DNA from 2 places in the Cellvibrio sp. pealriver genome. Region 1 is predicted to be linked to the other one. Evidence: predicted binding sites of a transcription regulator. Region 1 holds the regulator's gene; the other holds the start of a gene.
The links. The regulator sigma-54, encoded in region 1, starts transcription at its own class of promoters, with help from an activator protein. The targets are predictions, from matches to a motif close to TGGCACANNNNTTGCNNT.
Positions count from the first base shown of each region.

Region 2: the regulator sigma-54 is predicted to act here: its motif matches at 1,442-1,459, upstream of VC28_RS00285 (pilin).

Region 1 covers NZ_KQ236688.1:2,382,397-2,393,959, forward strand. The annotation lists gene hisD (histidinol dehydrogenase) at 81-1,388, opposite strand; gene hisG (ATP phosphoribosyltransferase) at 1,488-2,123, opposite strand; gene murA (UDP-N-acetylglucosamine 1-carboxyvinyltransferase) at 2,152-3,417, opposite strand; gene VC28_RS10375 (BolA family protein) at 3,487-3,741, opposite strand; gene VC28_RS10380 (MlaC/ttg2D family ABC transporter substrate-binding protein) at 3,892-4,506, opposite strand; gene VC28_RS10385 (KpsF/GutQ family sugar-phosphate isomerase) at 4,833-5,798, shown strand; gene VC28_RS10390 (KdsC family phosphatase) at 5,835-6,392, shown strand; gene lptC (LPS export ABC transporter periplasmic protein LptC) at 6,389-7,000, shown strand; gene lptA (lipopolysaccharide transport periplasmic protein LptA) at 7,047-7,535, shown strand; gene lptB (LPS export ABC transporter ATP-binding protein) at 7,535-8,260, shown strand; gene VC28_RS10410 (RNA polymerase factor sigma-54) at 8,465-10,129, shown strand; gene hpf (ribosome hibernation-promoting factor, HPF/YfiA family) at 10,264-10,554, shown strand; gene ptsN (PTS IIA-like nitrogen regulatory protein PtsN) at 10,649-11,098, shown strand; gene rapZ (RNase adapter RapZ) at 11,110-11,563, shown strand, end outside.
Region 2 covers NZ_KQ236688.1:54,036-65,598, reverse strand. The annotation lists gene nadC (carboxylating nicotinate-nucleotide diphosphorylase) at 81-938, shown strand; gene VC28_RS00285 (pilin) at 935-1,429, opposite strand; gene tfpZ (TfpX/TfpZ family type IV pilin accessory protein) at 1,655-2,350, opposite strand; gene VC28_RS00275 (serine hydrolase domain-containing protein) at 2,372-3,601, opposite strand; gene VC28_RS00270 (pilin) at 3,665-4,177, opposite strand; gene pilB (type IV-A pilus assembly ATPase PilB) at 4,461-6,188, shown strand; gene VC28_RS00260 (type II secretion system F family protein) at 6,192-7,478, shown strand; gene VC28_RS00255 (prepilin peptidase) at 7,481-8,380, shown strand; gene coaE (dephospho-CoA kinase) at 8,385-8,990, shown strand; gene yacG (DNA gyrase inhibitor YacG) at 9,015-9,227, shown strand; gene VC28_RS00245 (Nudix family hydrolase) at 9,293-10,243, opposite strand; gene argJ (bifunctional glutamate N-acetyltransferase/amino-acid acetyltransferase ArgJ) at 10,259-11,479, opposite strand.

The DNA.
Region 1 (11,563 bases):
TTTCTTATGACCTAATAAAAAAACGGGTGCAATTTTGCACCCGTTTTTTTACACAATACTGAAAAACTTTTTCAATATTGTCACTCGATAATACGATACTCCGCCGAGCGCGCATGCGCTTCAAGATATTCACTGCGTGCAAGCACCGATGCTGTTTTGGACAACTCTGATGCACCCGATGCCGAGCACATAATAATCGAGCTGCGCTTTTGGAAATCGTACACACCCAGTGGCGATGAGAAGCGCGCAGTACCTGAGGTGGGCAATACGTGGTTGGGGCCAGCGCAATAATCGCCCAGTGCTTCCGGAGTAAAACGACCCATAAAAATCGCGCCCGCGTGGCGCACTTTTGGCAACCAGGCTTCCGGGTCAGCAATCGACAATTCCAAATGCTCAGGCGCAATACGATTACTCACGGCAATCGCCTGCTCCATATCTGCAACTTTAATCAAGGCACCGCGATTTTTTAACGACACGCTGGCGATACTTTCGCGCGCAAGTGTTGGCAACAATTTTTTAATAGATGCTTCAACCTTATCCAAATATTCCGCATCCGGGCACAGCAAAATCGATTGCGCCTGTTCATCGTGCTCGGCCTGACTGAATAAATCCATGGCGATCCAATCGGGGTCGGTCAAACCATCGCACACCACTAAAATTTCAGAAGGGCCAGCGATCATATCAATCGCCACCTGGCCAAATACCGCGCGCTTGGCCGTCGCTACATAGATATTACCAGGGCCGACAATTTTATCGACTTTAGCAATGGTTTCCGTTCCGTAGGCAAGCGCCGCAACTGCTTGCGCACCACCAATCGTAATGACGCGATCCACGCCCGCAATCGCTGCAGCTGCCAACACCATTGGGCTGATTTCACCATCGGGCGCGGGCACTACCATCGTTAATTCATCAACACCTGCGACCTTGGCCGGAATCGCATTCATCAACACCGATGAAGGGTAAGACGCTTTACCACCGGGCACATACAACCCCACACGCTCCATCGCCGAAATTTGCTGGCCAAGCACAGTGCCGTCAGCTTCCGTGTAGCGCCATGAACTTTGCAATTGATGCTGGTGATAACTGCGAATACGTTCAGCAGCAACTTCCAGGGCAGCACGTTGCTCAGGGCGGATTTGCATCAGCGCATTTTGTAATTCTGCTGGCGTGACAACAAAATCATTCATGCTTTGCGCTGCACGACGGTCAAATTTATTGGTGAACTCCACCACTGCAATATCACCGCGCGTTTTCACTTGATGCAAGATGTCATCGACAACTGCTGCAACACGGGTATCACTTACCGATTCCCAGGCCAACAATTGATCCAACTGCTGATTAAAATCGCTTTGACTTGCATCCAAACGGGTGATGATAGAGTCAGACATGGAATTCTCTTTTAGACACAGAGTTAGACAAGATGAACTGATAATGCCGCTGATCAATTGCAAATGCACATTGGCATTTGCAATTGAGGACATAAAAAACTAATCGACTGCAACTGCCTTGGCGATATAGTCGATAATGTTTTGGATTTGTACGTGTTTCATTTTCATCGATGCTTTGTTCACGATCAAACGCGAGCTAATATCTGCAATAAAATCGCGCGGCTCCAAACCATTCGCACGCAGGGTATTGCCGGTATCGACAATATCCACAATTTCGTCGGCCAAATTCATAATCGGAGCCAATTCCATCGCACCGTAAAGTTTGATGATGTCAGTTTGACGACCTTGGGATGCGTAATATTGTTTGGCGATATTCACATACTTGGTAGCAACACGAATACGACCAGCCGGCAGGGATTCGCCCTTCACGCCAGCGGTCATTAATTTGCAGCGTGCGATATTTAAATCGAGCGGTTCGTACAACCCTTCAGCACCGTTTTCCATCAAGGTGTCTTTTCCGGAAATGCCCATATCGGCTGCACCAAATTGCACGTAGGTGGGAACATCTGCACCGCGCAACAATAAAAAACGCACATTGGGCTGGGTAGTTTCAAATACCAGCTTGCGGCTTTTTTCCATATCTTCAAGCGGGCGAATATCCGCTGCCGCCAGCAGTGGTAATGTCTCTTCCAGAATGCGCCCTTTGGTGAGCGCGATGGTCAGGGTTTGACTCATGGGTTTTACCTTTTTTATACCTTTGCGCTTATGAACCCTTAACACGGCGCACACTGGCACCGAGGCTTTGGAATTTCTGTTCGATAGCTTCGTAACCGCGATCGATGTGGTAAATGCGGTCGATCAGGGTCTCACCATCCGCCACCAAACCGGCAATCACCAGACTTGCGGAGGCGCGCAAGTCAGATGCCATTACGGGTGCCGCTTTTAAACGCTCAACACCCGTAACAATCGCCGTGTTGTGTTCAAGCTCGATATGCGCACCCATACGATTCAATTCGGCAACCTGCACTAAACGGTTTTCAAAAATTGTCTCGGTAATATGGCTCACACCTTCTGCAACAGCGTTCATCGCCATAAATTGCGATTGCATATCGGTTGGGAATGCCGGGTAAGGCGCAGTTTTCAAGCTGACCGCTTTCGGGCGCTTGCCGTGCATGTCCAGCGCGATCCAGTCATCACCAGTGGTGATATCCGCGCCCGCTTCCTGCAACTTCAATAACACGGCTTCAAGAATGTCGGCGCGGGTATTGGTCAATTTAATCTTGCCACGAGTCGCTGCAGCGGCAACCAGATAGGTACCGGTTTCGATACGGTCAGGCATCACGCTGTATTCACAACCGTGCAATTTATCAACGCCATAAACTGTCAGGGTCGATGTGCCTATGCCTTCGATTTTCGCGCCCATAGCAACCAGCATATTGGCAAGATCAACAATCTCGGGTTCGCGTGCCGCGTTTTCCAATACGGTTTTGCCTTCAGCTAACACTGCCGCCATCAGCAGGTTTTCAGTGCCGCCAACGGTGACCATATCCATCAGGAAATGACAGCCTTTCAAACGGCCATCGGAGCGAGCGCGGATATAACCACCATCGATTTCGATAGTCGCCCCCATGGCCTCAAGGCCGCGCAAATGAATATCCACCGGGCGCGAACCAATTGCACAGCCACCCGGGAAAGACACATTGGCTTCGCCGTAGCGCGCAAGCAATGGCCCAAGCACCAGAATCGATGCGCGCATGGTTTTTACCAGCTCGTAAGACGCGGTGTAGGAGTTGATGGTATTGGGGTCCACAATCACCACATGCTCGCCCTGAATCTCAATTGTGAGGCCGAGGGTGCGCAGCAACTGCACCATGGTAGTCATATCTTTCAAGTGCGGAACATTGCTCAAGCGCACTTCGGAATCGGCCAAAATTGTCGCCGCCAACAGCGGCAAACCTGCATTTTTGGAACCGGAAATTCGCAGCTCGCCCGTCAGTGGACCGCTACTGTTAATCAAAAACTTATCCATACAACCCTGAAAACAAAGAAGAGAAAAAAGAGACCTGAGCCAACCAATGCCGACTCCAAGCCGTAGACGTTACTGCTGTTGTTGCTGCTGTTGCCACTGCTCGGGCGTGAAGGATTTGATGTAATCCACCGCGTGGATGCTGCGGTCAGCAAATTGCGCACTCAAAGTGGACAACACCAACTGCTGCTTTTTAACAGGGGTCAAACCGGCAAATGCAGGGCTTACGACCACCAGACCTACATGATCACCCATGACATCGACCGATTTGACATCGCAATCCGGGATTTGGCTTTCAATCAGCGCTTTGATTTGTTCAGCTTGCATAGAATTACTCGATTAAGAAGGGCTGTGATCAGAAATGAGGCGCGAAGTTTACCGGAATGTCGCTAATATCGCATCCAAAAATCAGCCTCCATAAAGCAAAACCCCCGGCACAGGCCGGGGGTTTTGTCGATTTGACAGTCGCAAATGCGGTTATGCATCAACCAACCAATTGGCGATCACTTTATCAATATCGCCATTGTATTTTTTAAGGCTCGCCTTGAATTGACCACTGAACGACTGACCCAGGTTTACGCCATTGAGCACTACATTGATCAATTTCCACTCGCCTGATTTTTCCTTGCGCATGGTGTAGTTCAACTTGTGGGTCGTGCCATCGGTCGACACTTCTTGCTTGACCACTTGGCGATTAGGGTTGCTGTCATCCACCCCTGCAATCACAACCTTGCTGTCGGCATAACCCAAAACACCCTTACCAAGCGATTTGACCATGCCATCTTTGAAGACTTTTTGGAATTGTTCACGTTGTGCCGGAGTAGCTTGTTTATACGCCTTGCCCATCACAGAAGCAGCAATAAACGGAAAGTTCACTACACCATCAAGCGCCCCCTCCACTTGTTTGAAATACGCATCGTCCGCTGTATTGGACGCTTTTTTGGCTTTAACCAAGCCAAACAATTCTTGCGCGACCGATTCCACAATGACCTTTGGCGATTCAGTTGCAGGTACTTGAGCCATGACATTAGCCGCAAACAACACAGATAACCCGAGTACAACACCAGACAATTTGGTGAGCAGATATTTCATCGTAAAACCTTCCATTAATTGAAACAGAACGATTAAGCCGTATGGCGTTAAACCAACACTCAGACAACGCTAATTCCTTATGGTGCCATTCTTTATGCGATGTTTATGATCGTGGCGAGTTATTAAGCCGGAGGCGTAGCGAGCAGATTTGCGGCGCGAACTATAGCATCCAGCGCATGACAGGGATAAGTCGCCACAGGAAAAAAGACGTAAACTTCCCTCGCCTTGTTTTTCTTGAAAGTTATAATGCAAGGCCATAAATGCCTTGGGTGAACAATGATCATCACATTGGCTCACCATTTTGGAACCGGTTTTGGAACCTCGTCATGACACATGATTATGTAAGCTCGGCATTGCGTACCATCAGTTTGGAGGCAGAGGCAGTTACTGCACTCGCCGCGCGGATCGATGGTCAATTTACCGCCGCCTGTGAACTTATCTTGAACTGTGCTGGCAGAGTAATTGTCACCGGCATGGGCAAATCCGGCCATATTGGCAAAAAAATCGCCGCTACTCTGGCGAGCACTGGAACCCCATCGTTTTTTGTCCACCCAGGCGAAGCCAGCCACGGCGATCTCGGAATGATCACCAAAAACGACATAGTGCTTGCGATCTCTTACTCCGGCACTTCCAGTGAAGTCGTTACTTTGTTGCCACTACTGAAACGTGCCGGTGTCAAAATCATTAGCATGACCGCCAATCCGCAATCGACTCTGGGCGAAGTGGCTGAAGTCAATCTGGATATCAGCGTTTTACATGAGGCGTGCCCTCTGGACTTGGCACCAACATCCAGTACAACTGCCACGCTGGTCATGGGGGATGCACTGGCAATCGCATTGCTGGAAGCGCGCGGTTTTACTGCAGAAGATTTTGCCTTCTCTCATCCCGGCGGCGCACTGGGGCGCAAATTGTTGTTGCGTGTCGCGGATGTCATGCACACTGGCGACGATATTCCCCGTGTGTTTGCGCACACCCCCATGCTGGACGCATTGATGGTCATGTCGGACAAAGGTTTTGGCATGACGACAGTGATGGAAGGTAATGATTTGCTCGGTATTTTCACCGATGGTGATTTGCGCCGTAGTATCGACAAAGGTGTTGATATCCGCACTGCAACAGTGGGTGAATTGATGAACACTAACCCCAAAATGCTGCGCGACAACACGCTGGCTGCAGAAGCGCTGGCGTTAATGGAGCAAGCAAAAATTAACGTTTTACTCATTACCGACGAACAAAAAAAACTTGTCGGTGTCGTAAAAATCAATGACCTGCTGCGTGCAGGCATTATTTGATTGACCCAGCCAATCATTGCACTTGGACACGCCTGAATGAACCCCGATTTTTGTACCCAAACCGAATTACATGAACGCGCTGCGCGCATCAAACTGTTGCTGCTGGATGTGGACGGAGTACTCACCGACGGGCGTCTTTACTTCGGCAACCAAGGGGAAGAATTCAAATCGTTCAGCACACTGGATGGACAGGGCATCAAAGCACTGCAAAAAACCGGCGTTAAAGTCGGCATTATTACTGGCCGCACCAGCAATCTGGTCGCCCGCCGCGCAAGCGATCTGGGGATAACGATATTGGTGCAAGGGCGCGAGGACAAATGGGAGGCACTACAAGACATTTTGCAGGAGCATCCTGTAGCGCTTGAGCAGATCGCGTTTATGGGAGATGACTGGCCAGACTTGGCCGTTATGACCCGCGCGGGTCTCGCACTGACAGTGGCAAATGCCCACTCCAGCGTGGTTGAGCGCGCCCATTGGCAAAGCCGGGAACGCGGCGGCGAAGGTGCCGTGCGTGCAGCCTGTGACCTCATCATGAAGGCGCAAGGTACATTCGATACCGCACTTGCACCTTATCTGGCAGATGCATCCCTATGAGCCTGTTAACCCGCGCGTATCGTGTACATCAATATGTACCCGGTCCCTGGATACTGGCTTTTGTACTGGTGATCTGCTTTTTTGCATTTTCACTGCGCCAAAAAGAAGAGCTGGTTGGATATGAATATGACCCAAGCAGCTTTCCCAACATCTACATGAAAGAAGTGGAAACACGCGAATTTGATAACACCGGCAAGCTTCACTACCAGCTATCAACGCCACAGGTAACCCATTTTCAACTGCAACAAGAGGGTGCATCGGCTCAGGATTACACATTGATTGAGCAGCCCATGATGATGTTTTACGACACAGACACCAAAGCGCCATGGCAAGTTACCGCCAATACCGGGCGCAGTGAGGCAAACGGCGAATTGATCCGCCTGCTCGATAACGTGCTCATCCAACAGCAAACGCCCACCCAGGGCTTGATACAAATCACCACCAGTGAGCTGCAAGTGCGCGCCAGTGAACAATTCGCGGAAACCGACAAAGCTGTTAAGATGCGCAGCGCCAAAGGTCAGATAGATGCACTAGGTATGGATGCCGACCTGGCGCAAAGTCGGCTTCAGTTAAGATCCCAGGTTAAGGCAGTTTATGATCCCCGCTAAATTACGCTATTGGTTATCTCCTTTGACGCTCATGTTGGCGGCAATAATGTCCCCAACCACAAGCCTCGCATTACCCAGCGACAAAAACGAAACCATCCGCGGCTCTGCTGATAACCTCACGGTAGACCAGAAGAACGGAGTGGCGACCTACACTGGCTCGGTCAAAATCCAGCAAGGGTCACTTATCATTTCCGCCGATTCTATTGTGATTCACACCAATCCCGACAGCAGCGTCGAAAAGATGATTGCAACAGGCAATCCGGCACGCTTTCAGCAACAACCGGAAAAAGACCAAGGCATAGTGACTGCCGCCGCCAAGCAAATTACCTACACCCCCAGCAATGAACATCTGGTACTGATTGAAGATGCCTCTGTTGAGCAAAACGGTGCGGTAATGAGCGGCCCACACATTGATTACGATTTAGTCAAAGAAGTAATGAAAGCCGCAGGTAACAACAACAGTAGCGGCGGTGAGGGGCAGCGCATCGAAATTGTGATCCCACCCAAAGCCGGAAAAGCCGAGGATGCGCAGTAATGCCCAGTTTGCACGCACGCCATCTCGCCAAAAGCTACAAAAAACGCAAAGTGGTTATTGATGTATCCATCACGGTGGAAAGTGGCAGCATCGTCGGATTGCTTGGCCCCAACGGCGCAGGAAAAACCACCTGTTTTTATATGATCGCTGGTTTGGTGCCTGCCGATAACGGCACCGTATTGATTGACGAGCGAGATATAACCCAACTGCCCATTCATGGACGCGCCCGTGCAGGTATTGGCTATCTCCCGCAAGAGGCGTCTATTTTCCGTAAGCTGAGCGTGGCGGATAACATCATGGCAATTCTTGAGACCCGTAAGGATCTCAACCGCCAGCAGCGTGATGAAAAACTGGAATCACTGCTCAACGAATTTCATATCACCCATATCCGCGATAGCCTGGGTATGGCCCTCTCCGGCGGTGAGCGCCGCCGCGTGGAGATTGCCCGCGCACTGGCGACAGATCCGCAATTTATCCTGCTCGATGAACCTTTCGCCGGTGTTGATCCTATTTCGGTCAATGACATCAAAGAGATTGTCCGTCACTTGAAAGACCGTGGGATTGGCGTACTGATTACCGACCACAATGTGCGCGAAACACTGGATATCTGCGAAACAGCTTATATCGTCAGTGAAGGGCACATCATCGCCGAAGGTGATGCTGAAACTGTGCTGAGCAATAACAAAGTGCGCGAAGTGTATCTGGGCGAGCATTTCCGCCTCTAAACCCTACTTTCAGACGGGATTTCCGGTGTTACAAACTGCCCATTCCCTGCGCGTTTAGTCACACACAAACAACTTGACAAGTAACATTCTTTATACATTAGGCATAAAGCTTGCTTAAGCTTGTTGCTTGAGGCGCAAACCCTGACTAAACTCCACGTATACCGATGTTTTTCATCCTGCGTTTAAGGGTTTGTCGTCCGTACAATGAAGCAATCTCTCCAGCTCAAACTCGGCCAACAGCTGACCATGACCCCACAGTTGCAACAGGCAATCCGCTTGTTACAACTATCAACTCTGGATCTGCAACAGGAGATCCAGGAAGCGCTCGATTCCAACCCCATGTTGGAGGTTGAGGATAGCTTCGATTCTCCCACGCAAAACAGTGACTACGAAGGCAGCGAACAAGACAAAGCGGATTATGACCGCCAGCTGGAAATTGCAGCAGAAAGCGGTACCGATAACAGCGCAGAGTTTACTGCCAGCGACAATTTCTCCGCGAGCACCGATAACTACGCTGATAGTTACAACAACGACAATAACTACAATGAAAGCGATAGTTTTGGTGAAAGCGACACTTTCAGGGAAAGTGAATCCATAGGCGATACCGATGTTTATGGTGAAGGGGAAAGTTTTAGCGCCGATAGCGGTGACTGGAGCGACTCTATTCCCAGCGACCTTCCCGTGGATACAAGCTGGGATGATGTCTATCAAGCCTCATCCAGCAGCAGCTCCAGCAATTACGACAACGAAGATAGCGACTTTGAAAGCCGCCGTGCTGCCACTGACTCCCTCTACGATCATTTGATGTGGCAACTTAACCTGACCCCTATGTCAGACAGGGATCGCATTCTGGCTATGGCCATCATCGATGCAGTGGAGCCCAGCGGCATGCTCTCCATCAGTATCGAGGAAATCTTTGAAGGGATGGGTAGCGATCTCGATGACCTGGAACTGGACGAAGTTGTTGCCGTACAAAAACTCTTGCAACAATTTGACCCATGTGGTGTGTGCAGCCAGAACCTGTCCGAATGCCTGTTGGTACAACTGCAGCAGTTTGATCCAAAAACGCCATTGCTTGATTCGGCAAAATTAATCGTCAAACAATATTTGCCGGTGCTAGGCAGCCGCGACTACCGGCAATTGATGCGCCGCACCAAGCTAAAGGAAGCTGAGTTAAGTCAGGCGATTGCCCTGATCCAGAGTTTGAATCCGCGTCCGGGCGATATTATTGCCAGTGGCGACACCGAATATGTTGTGCCCGATGTATTTGTAGAAAAACGCGATGGCCGCTGGATTGTGGAGCTGAATCCGGATATTGCGCCGCGTTTGCGTATCAATGCTGATTACGCCTCTATGGTAAAGCGTGCCGACTCCAGCAGCGACAACACCTTCCTCAAAGACAATTTACAGGAAGCCCGTTGGTTCCTGAAAAGTTTGCAAAGCCGCAACGAGACCTTACTCAAGGTGGCAAGTTGTATTGTTGAAAAACAGCGTGGCTTTCTGGATTACGGTCCTGAGGCGATGAAACCGCTGGTGTTGCACGATATTGCTGAAATTGTAGAAATGCACGAGTCCACTATTTCACGTGTCACCACACAAAAATACATGCATACCCCGCAGGGTATTTTTGAGCTGAAATACTTTTTCTCCAGCCATGTCAGTACCGACAGCGGCGGAGAATGTTCTTCAACAGCAATCCGCGCCATCATCAAAAAACTGGTCAGCGCGGAAAATCCAAAAAAACCGTTGAGTGATAGCAAAATTACCGACTTGCTCGCCGAGCAAGGTATACAAGTCGCGCGCCGTACTATTGCCAAATATCGCGAATCGCTCAACATTCCACCATCGAATGAGCGCAAAACAATTTAACCTGATGCAGATGATCACATTGGGAACTTACTGAAAAGTTTCAGGTACATTTAATAGTTCGGACAAAAAATTCATGGATGTAATGCGAGGTTACCTAACCGTAACCGTTTTGTTTCTAGCGAGAGGAAGTATCTATGCAAATAAATATCAGCGGTCATCACGTAGAAGTTACCGATTCAATGAGAGATTACGTTTCCAGCAAACTGGAGCGCTTGAGCAACCATCATGACCGCATTACGAGTACCCATGTCATACTCTCGGTAGATAAACTGATCCAAAAAGCAGAGGCCACTATTCATGTCAGTGGTAAAGATTTATTCGCCGATGCAACTCATGAAGATTTATATGCTGCCATCGATGCCTTGGCCGACAAGCTCGATCGCCAATTAATTAAACACAAAGAGAAAATGCGCAGCCATCGCTAGGGCGATGCGTGCACTGACGTTAACCATATGATGCGCACTGGTTGCTTTGGCACCAGTCGCCATCGATCAGGGAGATGCCCAGCATCACTTTTTTATGCAAATCCAATCCCTCATCAGCCCCGGCCGCACACTCTGCGGCGTAGACGGTGGCAGTAAAAAACGCGCGCTGGAGTTACTTGCCAACACCATCGCCCAAGACATTCCCGATATCGATGCTGACGAATTGTTCCGCCGGTTAATTGGACGCGAGCGACTTGGCTCCACAGGTATTGGTCACGGGATCGCCATTCCACATTGTCGTGTTGAAAACTGTAGCGGCACAGTGGGCGCATTGATCACCCTTGCCGATCCTATCGACTTTGATGCAATCGACTCCCAACCTGTCGATATTCTATTTGCCATGCTGGTGCCGGAAGATGCGCACAGCGAACATCTGCAAACCCTCGCAGCACTGGCAGCAGCACTGAATAATGCGGATTACCGCCAGCGTTTGCGCGCCGCATCCAGCAATGAAGCGCTCTTCCAAGCAGCCTTAATGACGTAAGCGGGTTCAATATGCATCTGGTAATTGTCAGCGGCCTTTCAGGTTCAGGCAAAAGTACAGCACTCCATGTTCTTGAGGATGTGGGGTTTAACTGTATCGACAACCTTCCCGTCAGCCTGCTACCTGCGCTCGTTGCGCAAATCCAGATTCACAAAGATGACCAACATCGCTTTGCGATTGGCATAGATGTGCGCAATGCCTGGCAGGACTTGGCCATGTTCCCGCAGATGATCAGCACTCTGAAGGAAGCACACCTGCCCTTTCGCACACTTTTCCTGGATTCACAGCCATCGGTATTGATCCAACGCTTCAGTGAAACCCGGCGCAAGCATCCACTGTCTGACAAACACACCAGTTTGGCAGAGGCAATTAATGCCGAGCAGCAATTATTGGAGCCCATCCGCGATTGTGCGGATCAGGTGATCGACACCAGTCATTTAAACCTTCACGAATTGCGCGATCTGG
Region 2 (11,563 bases), 2.3 Mb from region 1:
GCTTTTGGAATTAGGGGAAAACTGGCGCGCCAAAACAGCCCGTTTTATCGCTTAAACTGTTTAATTATTCGACACATCTAATGAACTCTTTTTATAGCAAAAACTTGCCAACACTCGCCGCCGATATAACGAATAGCGTGAAAATTGCGCTGACAGAAGACATCGGAAACGGCGATATCACCGCCCAGTTGATTCCTGCACAGCAAACTGCGCAAGCTCATATCATCACCCGTGAAGATTGTATTTTTTGTGGCAAAGCTTGGGTAGAAGAAGTGTTCCGCCAGTTAGATCCGCAAGTCGAGGTTATCTGGCACATAGAAGATGGGCAGGCAGCAAGCGCAAATAGCACGCTCTTCACGCTCAAGGGGAATGCCCGCAGTCTGCTGACAGGTGAGCGTGCGGCACTGAATTTTGTACAGACCCTCTCCGGTACCGCCACTATCAGCCATCAGTACGCACAGAAAGTAGCCCATACCCAGGTCAAACTATTGGACACCCGCAAAACCATCCCCGGCCTGCGCACCGCGCAAAAATATGCCGTTGCTTGCGGTGGCTGCCATAACCACCGGATCGGTTTGTATGATGCATTCTTGATAAAAGAAAATCACATTGCCGCCTGCGGAAGTATTGCCAATGCTATTGCCACCGCACATAAAATTGCCCCCGACAAACCTGTCGAGGTGGAAGTAGAAACGTTTGAAGAGTTGGACCAAGCACTAACCGCAGGTGCAGACATCATCATGCTCGATAATTTTTCTATCACCGATATGAAAAAAGCGGTAGCCATCAATGCCGGAAAAGCGAAGCTGGAAGCATCAGGTAATATCAACGAATCCACACTGGTTCCTACTGCGGAAACCGGTGTGGATTTTATTTCTATTGGCGGATTGACGAAGCATTGCAAAGCGGTGGATTTGTCAATGAGGGTGAGCAGTTAGTTACATCCAGCAGGACGGTATTGCTCTTCTATTGTTGTAGAACAAGTCCACGAACCATTTGCGCTACGCTGCCAGGTTAACGTTTTTGATGCAAAAACCGGATGAGCCTGGCCGCTAAAAGTCGCTTCAACAGTAACAATGCCGCCTGCACCAAAGGTTACTTGTGGCACTCCCAAACCAGGTGCGAGTACAACAGCGGTCTGGGAAGCACCATCAATTAGTGATGAGCCAGATGCGCTAGGATCACACTCACCCAATCCAGAACCAATTGTTGTGCGGCCACCATTCACACAGTTTTCAATCAAAGCGCGCAAACCACCCGTCTCTGTCATAACTCGCGTTGCTTGCGATTTAGCAACATGGTTTTGATAAGCAGGCAGAGCTACAGCCGCAAGAATTCCGATGATTGCAACTACAATCATTAACTCAATTAATGTAAAACCCTCTGACGAAAATTTTTTCATTTGCTCATGCCCAGAGAAAAATTTCATTTACTTCTCACATGAGCAATTATTAAGCCAAACTAAAAAAGCAAACATATTAGAACTATCTCAGGAGAATACAGGCAGTATTTGTATAAAACGAACTAAAATCCATTTACTTTTATTATGAATAAAACTAAACAACCTCACAGAAAGTGACAAAAATTGTCCAAATGTGAAATAGTTTGATAGCTGGTGGAATTAATTTCCTCTGCTCGCGGTAAATACCACTGTTTACCATGGAGCGAGATCAACAATCGCAATGACTTCGCCTGTTGTTTTATCAACAAACACAACCATGGGTTTTTGTTTGCCTATCATGGGGATATAACTATTCGCAGTTGGATACTTGCTAGCCTCTTGCTCGACTTTATCTGCATCGTTAAAGCGTTTAAGTACTTCGATCGGCATGGCATTGGAGCCACTTTTATTAGCGACCAACTCATATTTTTGCAAAAATGCGGCTTGATAAAATGCATCTCGTCTTGCAACAGTGGCAGGTACAGGCTCAATTACTGCACCCCATATAGGGCCAGTCAAAGACAACGGAAAATCACCCCGTGAAGATTGTGGGTTAGTTACCGCCTCATAGGCTTGCACAACTTCAAAACGATTATTGTCATAAACCAACCAGACCGGTCTGCCTTGCGCAACAATATATAAACCATAACTCAGTGCAGCAATTTGCAAAGCACCGATAATAGACAAATCCATTTTCAACGTCTTTTTGCCTTGCTTAGCAACAATTAATGTCAGTAACGGGCCAATAATCACATCGATGCATAACAACAATAAAAAAATATCGGCCACTCCCAATGCCTTATCAAGTGGTGAGGGATACCACACCCAAAACACAACGAAAATTGTGAGGAGTGCAATAACAAATGAAATCAACAAGTGGGAAGTAAAACAAAAAAAACGAAATTTCATAAACATTAAGTTCTTGGGTAATTAATGATTAGGAGCTATCACGTTCAACACCGGCAACTTGCCTTGTAATAAGTAGTAAAGTGTTAATCGTTTGTAAATCCAACGAACCCACTCATTATCGGGGTTTTCTTGATATCGATTGGCACCACTTTTAAGCAAAACAGTTACACCACCGTAACTATCGACAACCGCGACAGACGCAGAACCCGGTAAATAACCCTCATGATAATGGAGCATTATCCCTTCTTTTCCAGGCTGGTAATGGCGCACGCCTAATACAAGGCATTCATCTACTTTTAGTAAGTTGCATTCTCCATTAGGAGCTTTTAATTCAAAGGGTGACGATGATTGCCTATGCTGAATATCCCATAACAACCCGGCTAAAGCGGTAGCAGAACCTGAAAGGCCTGCTGCGGCAGACACTGCTTCAAAATCAAACAGCCCCAGATAGGAATCGTTATAGGTCTCCTCGTAACGGTAGTCGTACCTGACCTCATCATCGTAGTAGTAGTTATTTATAAATTTGATATTTCGTTCATTTAATGTAAACGCTTTCTCAACATAGCTACGATAATCCTCGCCTGTAACACGGTGAATAATTTCACCCAATAAGCAATATCCAAGATTGGAGTAAATTTGCTGCTCACCTGGATTAAACGCCAGCCTTAATCTACGTAACTCACTTACGTCATTCGGACACCAAGGTTTATTACGCAGTAAAAACATAGGGTCGCCCGCCAATGTGAGGCGATTAAACCCTGCACGATGATTAAGTAAATGAGCAATCGTTATCTGCTCAATACGAACATCACTAAATTCTGTTAGCTCAGGAAAAAAGCTCACTACTTTTTTATCAAGATCTATCTGATGCTCACTCAACAATTTCAAAATAGCAGATGTAGTAATCAGCTTGCTGGTGCTTGCATAACGGTAGCGATTATTAGATGTCACCGGCTCACTCATAAACGCTTTTTTATAACCAGACTCACAGCTATATGCTTGCTTATCAGAATCTAAAAACGTGACCTGTGCAGAATAAGCCCCTTGGTTGGTAACGGCATGATCAATAAACAATCCCAACCAACCCGCATCAGGAGAACATTGTGTAGCAAATGTTAAAACAAATTTGGCTTCAAGCGGTTGATACCAACGAGCCACTTTATAGGGGTAGGTAGAGAGCTGGAAATAAAACCAGAAGGAAACCGCAATCAGAAATGCCGTAACAAGGTATTTAATCAACTTTGATTTCATAAGATATTAACTTTGTAAATAAAAAAGCCACCCGAAGGTGGCTTCCTGTAAACACACTAAAAATTATGGCGCGGCAGCCGCTGCAGCACCTGGACAACCTGGTGGTGCGTATTGTGCGTCAGCAGTAGTTGCACAAGTCCAAGTACCATTTGCATCGCGGCTCCATGTCAAAGTATCGCCTGTTAAAACGGCAGAAGCGCTATTACCAAATGTACCCGCAACAGATGATTCATCAGCTGCGATAGTTACCAGAGCACTACCTAAACCATCAGCTGCTGTTGTGGGAATTGGGGTGCCTGCAGTTTCTTGCCCTAGCAAAGAGCTACCACTGAAACCAATCAAACAATCAGGAGCAACATCTGAACCACCTGGACCTACAGGGTTAGTTTTACCAGCCATCAAGCAAGTCTCAACTACACCTTTGATTGCACTCAATTCGCCCATTACACGGGTAACCTGAGATTTAGCAACGTAAGTTTGGTATTGCGGCAGCGCTACAGCAGCCAAAATACCGATAATCGCAACAACGATCATCAATTCAATGAGGGTAAAACCCTTTTGCATAGACTTTTTCATATTTAACTCCAAGGTTGATTGGCATATGCCGTGTTAGAACAACACTTTGAGTAGAGCAAGCCCCATACCAACTTCGTAAATAAAGCGCAGAAGTGCTGCCGCAACAAGGCTTTACCAATTTTGTAGCCTTGTTTCACCATGTTAATGCCCGGCAACTTACTTACCCATTCGGACATTAAGTGACATTTTTTGTCAACCAGCTATTTCCTCGCACATCTTCCGCAGAACATAGGCTAATATTCATCACTTACGATGTTATAAATTGCTCTACCGGACCCTATATATGAATAATCCAGCAAGCACAGCTTCTTTGAATGGTTTGGCTCGCCGCTTGGTAGCTGACAATCTGCTCGATGCTGAAATAGCCGCTAAAACAGTGACGCAAGCGAAAAAAGAAGGTGTTCCTTTTGTTGATATGTTGGTCAGCAAAGAGATTCTGGATGCGCGAACAATTGCCAGGGTTGCATCAGAAGAATTTGGCTCACCAGTGTTTGATTTATCAGCCATCAACAAAGATTCTATTCCGCTAAAACTGGTTGATGAGAAGCTGATTCGCAAGCATCACACACTCCCCATTGCCCGGCGCGGCAATCGCCTTTTTTTAGCAGTCACTGACCCCACAGACTTACACGCATTAGATGAAATTAAATTCAACACCGGTATTAATACCGAAGCGGTGTTGGTAGAGGCTGATAAGTTACGTGCAGCAATAGAGCATTATTTGAATGCTCAGGATGGGAACCTGAGCGATGCGCTGGGAGGGCTTGATGAGAATCTGGATGACCTTGATATTCAATCGGTGGATAACGGAAGTGGTAATGATGAACCCTCCGAAGCAGATGAAGCACCTATCGTTAAATACATCAATAAAGTGTTGTTGGATGCGATAAAAATAGGCGCATCCGATATTCACTTTGAGCCCTATGAAAAAAGTTATCGCATTCGTTTTCGTACAGATGGCGTACTTACTGAAATGTCTCGCCCACCCGTGAATTTAGCCACGCGTATGGCGGCACGCTTGAAAGTAATGTCGCAGATGGATATCTCCGAGCGTAGGCTGCCGCAAGACGGACGCATCAAATTGAAAGTATCCAAAACCCGCGCTATCGATTTCCGGGTTAATACATTACCTACATTATTCGGCGAAAAAATCGTACTGCGTATTCTTGACCCCAGCTCTGCAAAACTGGGGATTGATGCGTTGGGTTATGAAGATGACCAGAAAAAACTGTATTTGGACGCGCTAGCCCAATCACAGGGCATGATTTTGGTAACAGGGCCAACAGGTAGCGGTAAAACCGTATCGCTTTATACTGGCCTTAATATTCTAAATACATCGGAAGTGAATATTTCTACTGCAGAAGATCCGGTGGAAATTAACCTGGAAGGTATCAATCAGGTTCAAATGAACACCAAAGTGGGGCTCACATTTGCAGAGGCTCTTCGCTCCTTCTTGCGTCAGGACCCGGATATCATCATGGTGGGTGAGATTCGTGATTTGGAGACCGCAGAAATTGCAATTAAAGCATCACAAACAGGTCACTTGGTACTATCAACCCTCCACACCAACTCCGCCCCCGAAACACTGACACGTCTTTTAAATATGGGCGTTCCAGCGTTTAACGTTGCAACGAGTGTAAGCTTGATTATTGCCCAGCGTCTGGCTCGCCGGCTTTGCACTGTCTGCAAAAAGCCCGCAACCGATATCCCACCAGATATCCTGACTCAGGAGGGGTTTGACGAAATAGGTATCCCGCGCGCAGAATTCCAGTTATTCCACCCTGTTGGCTGCGATAAATGCAACGGTGGTTATAAGGGGCGCGTGGGGGTATATGAAGTGGTTCGCATCACCCCGCTGATTGCGAACCTTATAATGGAAGGCGGTAATTCACTCCAAATTGCTCGCGCGGCCAAAGAAGCAGGCTTTAATAATTTACGGGTATCCGCATTGCGTAAAGTCGCAATGGGATTAACCAGCCTCGAAGAGGCCAACCGAGTCACCAAGGATTAATCCATGGCACTAGCATCGACTACAAAACCCGCCAGCTCCTCAGCAGCAAAAACAAAAACTGCGGCGGCCAAAACAAAACAAATCCCTACCAGCAACACCTATGTATATAAAGGTGTTGATAAAAAAGGAAATAAAATCCAGGGAGAAATGAATGGCGGTAGCCCTACTATTGTTAAAACACTGTTAGCCAAACAAGGCATTACGGTAAGGACCATATCCAAAAAGCCCAAACCCTTATTCGGTGCAGGTGGCAAGGCAATCAAGCCTGCAGACATAGCTGTATTTTCTCGCCAAATGGCGACAATGATGAAAGCAGGTGTTCCGTTAGTTCAAGCCTTCGATATTGTTGCGGACGGTCTGGAAAATCCCAACCTGCGCAAATTGGTTTTGCAAATTCGCGACAGCGTGGCAGCGGGCGGCGGTTTTGCCAACTCACTTAAAGAGCACCCTAAATACTTCGATGAACTGTTTTGTAATCTGGTTGATGCAGGGGAGCAAGCGGGTGCGCTGGAAACCATGCTTGACAGAATCGCAACATACAAAGAAAAAACCGAAGCATTAAAAGCAAAAATCAAAAAAGCTCTCACCTATCCTATTGCAGTTATTATTGTTGCGATCGTTGTGACCGGGATATTACTTGTCAAAGTAGTACCACAATTTGCAGAAACCTTTAGCGGATTTGGAGCGGACCTGCCCGCATTTACATTATTTGTATTGCACTTATCTGAATTAGCACAAAACTACTGGTTTATTATTCTTATCGGAATGGCTGCAGGCGGGTTTGCTTTTAAAGAAGCGGTTAGACGATCCAGCGCATTTGCTTATCTCGTCGATAAATACGTCTTACGGATTCCGATCGTTGGCAAAATCATTTATCTGTCGATTATGGCTCGATTCGCAAGAACATTAGGAACCACATTTGCTGCGGGTGTACCTCTAATTGATGCCCTGACATCTGTTGCCGGTGCAGCGGGAAATAAAATTTACGCAAATGCGATTATTAAAGTTCGCGAGGATGTTTCTACAGGTATTCAGCTGAATACCGCATTGAAGGCCAGCGGGATATTCCCAACGCTATTAATTCAAATGTCAGCGATTGGTGAAGAGTCAGGTGCGCTGGATGCAATGCTTGATAAAGTTGCTGTTTATTATGAAGAAGCCGTTGATAACATGGTTGATACGCTCACATCCTTGCTTGAACCAATGATCATGTCAGTGCTAGGCATATTGGTTGGTGGCTTGATGGTCGCAATGTACCTTCCCATTTTCCAACTCGGGGCGGTTGTATAAACGTGACTTTTTTTTCTGCTCTGCAAGCCTATCCGATTCTTGGAATGGTTTGCACACTCGTATTAGGTTTATTAGTCGGCAGTTTTCTGAATGTTGTTATTTATCGCCTCCCGAAAATGATGGAGCGAGAGTGGCAAAATCAATGTCAGGATTTTTTAGCTACTGATGGCAACATCGCAACACCATCACCTCAGCTAAACAAAGAACAGGAGTCATTTAACTTAATGACTCCTGCATCTACTTGCCCACACTGCGGGCATAAAATTCGTGCATGGGAAAATATTCCTATCATTAGCTATCTAATCTTACGCGGCAAGTGCTCAAATTGTCATAAGGGTATTTCTGTTCGCTACCCGATTATTGAAATAGTGACAGGATTGCTTTCTGTTGCAGCTATCCACCACTTGGGTATCACTTGGGGTGGATTGGCAGCATTATTTTTTACCTGGTCGCTCATCGCATTAACCATGATTGACCTCGACACCTACTTATTACCCGATGACATTACGCTTCCACTGCTGTGGCTTGGTTTGATTGTAAATAGCTTCGGCACATTTACCGATTTACCAAGCGCGCTTTGGGGAGCTATTGCAGGTTACTTATCACTGTGGTCTGTTTATAAGCTCTTCAAAATGCTCACAGGCAAAGAAGGTATGGGTTATGGCGATTTTAAGTTGCTTGCCGCGCTCGGAGCTTGGATGGGCTGGCAAATGTTGCCGCAAATTATTTTGTTGTCTTCGCTTGTTGGGGCAGTCATTGGAATATCGATGATACTGATACGTGGTCGCGATAAAAATATTCCTATACCCTTTGGTCCCTATTTGGCCATTGCAGGTTGGATCGCATTTATATGGGGCGATGTCATCAACCAAACCTATTTGAAACTCTTTGTTCCTCATTAAATCAGTGAAAAATACCAAACTAATTGTTGGCCTTACAGGCGGTATTGGCAGCGGAAAATCAGAGGCTTGCCGACTCTTTGCTGCGAGAGGAATAGTTATTGTTGATGCGGACAATATTGCGCGTGACGTTGTTTTACCCGGTAGCACAGCACTACATGGCATCAGCCTTCATTTTGGCGAGGAAATACTGACAACGAGCGGGGAGCTCGACCGACGTAAACTCCGCGACATTATTTTTTCCAATCCACACGAAAAAAAATGGCTTGAAAATTTGCTGCACCCTATCATCAATTTGGAAATACGCAATAAACTGGCAAATGCAGAAAGCCCTTATGTGATTCTGGCATCGCCTCTGTTATTGGAAACACGTCAATTTGAATTAACTGATCGCATTTTGGTGATTGATGCCAGCGAACAGCTACAAATAGAAAGAGCAAGTACGCGTGACCGTAATGATACGGCCCAAATTAAAGCAATCATGAATACACAATTATCAAGACAAGATCGCTGTGCAAAAGCAGATGATATCATCCAAAACCACGGCAACCTTGATGAGCTTGACGAACAAATAGAAAAACTACACCAACGCTATCTTGAAATGAATTCCTAATTATCGACAACATCAATATTCCATATGCAAGAATCCCTGAATAACACCGACTTAAATACATTAAAAATCAGCTGCCCAACCTGTAAGAAGATGATTTTATGGAACGAAAGCTTCCCTCATCGGCCATTTTGCAGCGACCGATGCCGGCTAATTGACTTGGGAGAATGGGCAAGTGAAAACCATCGTATTGCAGGAGATAATTTGGACATTAACTCAGAGGACAAGCATGAGTTCTAAATAGTTGAGACTACAACAAAAACATGGGAGATATTATCTAGTTGAAGATATTTCCCGCACCACACTCACCACCACGCGCTGATACCTGCAACCCCCTGCCCTCCATTCGATTGAGCAATCGCTATATGCTCATCGTTGACGCCGCCCAAAGCATAAACGGGAATATTGGCAAGCTCTACAAGTGCAGCAAACTGTTGCCACCCCATAGGCTGTACATCTACATGAGATAATGTGGGTAACACAGGAGAGAGCGAAAGGTAATCAGAACCTATTTTTTGTGCATGCAAAATTTCATCTGCATCATGACAAGAAACTCCAAACAAAATTTGCTTATCAACAGGTCGATTATTTAAAAGTCTGGCCTGATGTCGATTCAAATGCAATCCTATATTTTTACCTGGGTACATTTCTTTTACATGATGAAACTCATCAACCGAACAGTTAAGAACTAACTGCGCATTTTCACGAGCAATTAGATTTATAGCAGATTCGATATATTCGCCATGCAATAGCATTGAAAAATTTTCAATGCGCAGCTGAACCAAACGTATGTGATGTGATAACGCAAGCGTCAAGCGTGAAACAAAATCAGCGTGACTATTGTAGCTGCCCGTGATTAGATATTTTTGTGGGAGATTAATTGCTGAAATAATTGGTTGGTTAGCAGCAGGAAATTCGAAGTTCTTTAAATTATCAGCATCAACCCACTGAATTGGCTGCCCTTCGTTACCTACAGGCTCACCAGAAAATTGTGTAATTTTATAAACATCCAGCAAAACTGATTTATCAGGGTAATGATGACGAATCTGGATGAGAGGACTGCTCGACTCTACATGAATTGCCAGCTCTTCGTAGAGCTCTCGCCTCAATGCATTCTCAACAGTCTCCTCTGCATCAACTTTGCCGCCTGGGAATTCCCACAAGCCGCCTTGATGTGCAGAGAGCGGCCGTTTAGCAATCAGTATTTTTCCGTCAGCATTTACAATAACACCAACGGCAACATGTATTAATTTCACAATAAAAACACGTTACTAGGAACGATAATCCGCATTAATACGAACATACTCATAGGATAAATCTGTAGTCCATACTGTTTCTGCAAAATCACCGCGACCTAAATGAATGTTGATAGCAATTTCAGCCTGATTCATTACTGCCTGGCCTTGCTCTTCTGTATAGCTTTTTGCACGCCCACCATTCTCAACAATCAAGGTATCGTTAAGATGAACCCTGACTTTAGTAGCATCAAGATTGGAAACACCTGCATAACCAATAGCAGCAACAATTCTCCCCCAGTTAGGGTCTGATGCAAAAAGCGCGGTCTTGATGAGAGGAGAATGTGCAACAGCATAAGCTACATCCAAACACTCATCGCGATTAGCACCACCACTCACAGCAACAGTAACGAATTTAGTAGCGCCTTCTCCGTCACTGACAATTGCTTTTGCAAGATGCACATGCGCAGCAAGGATAACGTCACGCAACTTCTGGTACAGCTCACCGCTGGCTTCAGAAATCTCAGGGAGGTCCACCTGCCCTGTAGCCATCAAGATACATGAATCATTCGTAGAGGTATCACCATCGATAGTAATCCGATTGAACGACTTATCTGCGGCCTCCCGTGCAAGATTCTGCAAAACATTTTGCGATACCTTTGCATCTGTCGCGATATAACCAAGCATAGTTGCCATGTTTGGCTTAATCATTCCAGCACCTTTGGAGATACCGTTTACGGTAATTGTCTTACCTTGATATTCAAACTGCTGACTAAATCCTTTAGGACGAGTATCGGTCGTCATAATGCCAGCACCTGCATCATCCCAACCATTTTCATTGGCCTTTTCCAATGCCTCTGGCACCACTGCAATAATCTTTTGCACTGGCAGGGGCTCGCCGATAACACCTGTAGAAAAAGGTAAAACCTGCTCTGGCTCAACGCCAGCCAGATGGGCAATTGCAGTGCAAGTTGCCTTAGCGTCTTGTAGACCTTGCTCACCGGTACAAGCATTTGCATTACCGGAGTTAATCACCAAAAAACGAATAGGCGCAGCAGCTAGATGCTCACGACACACTGTAACCGGTGCCGCGCAAAATGCATTTTTCGTAAAAACTCCGGCAACAGAGCTACCTTCTGCCAGCTCAAATAAAACCACATCACGTCGGCCAACTTTTTTAATTCCAGCACTAACTGCAGTTAATTTAACGCCCTTCACAGGATGCATATGCGGAAATGGATATTCACCAACTGCCATAGTTTTACTCTCACATTTTCAATGACTTCATCAGCAATTAGTTTTTAAAAGCCGATATAAACTTATTTCACACTAATAACGGGC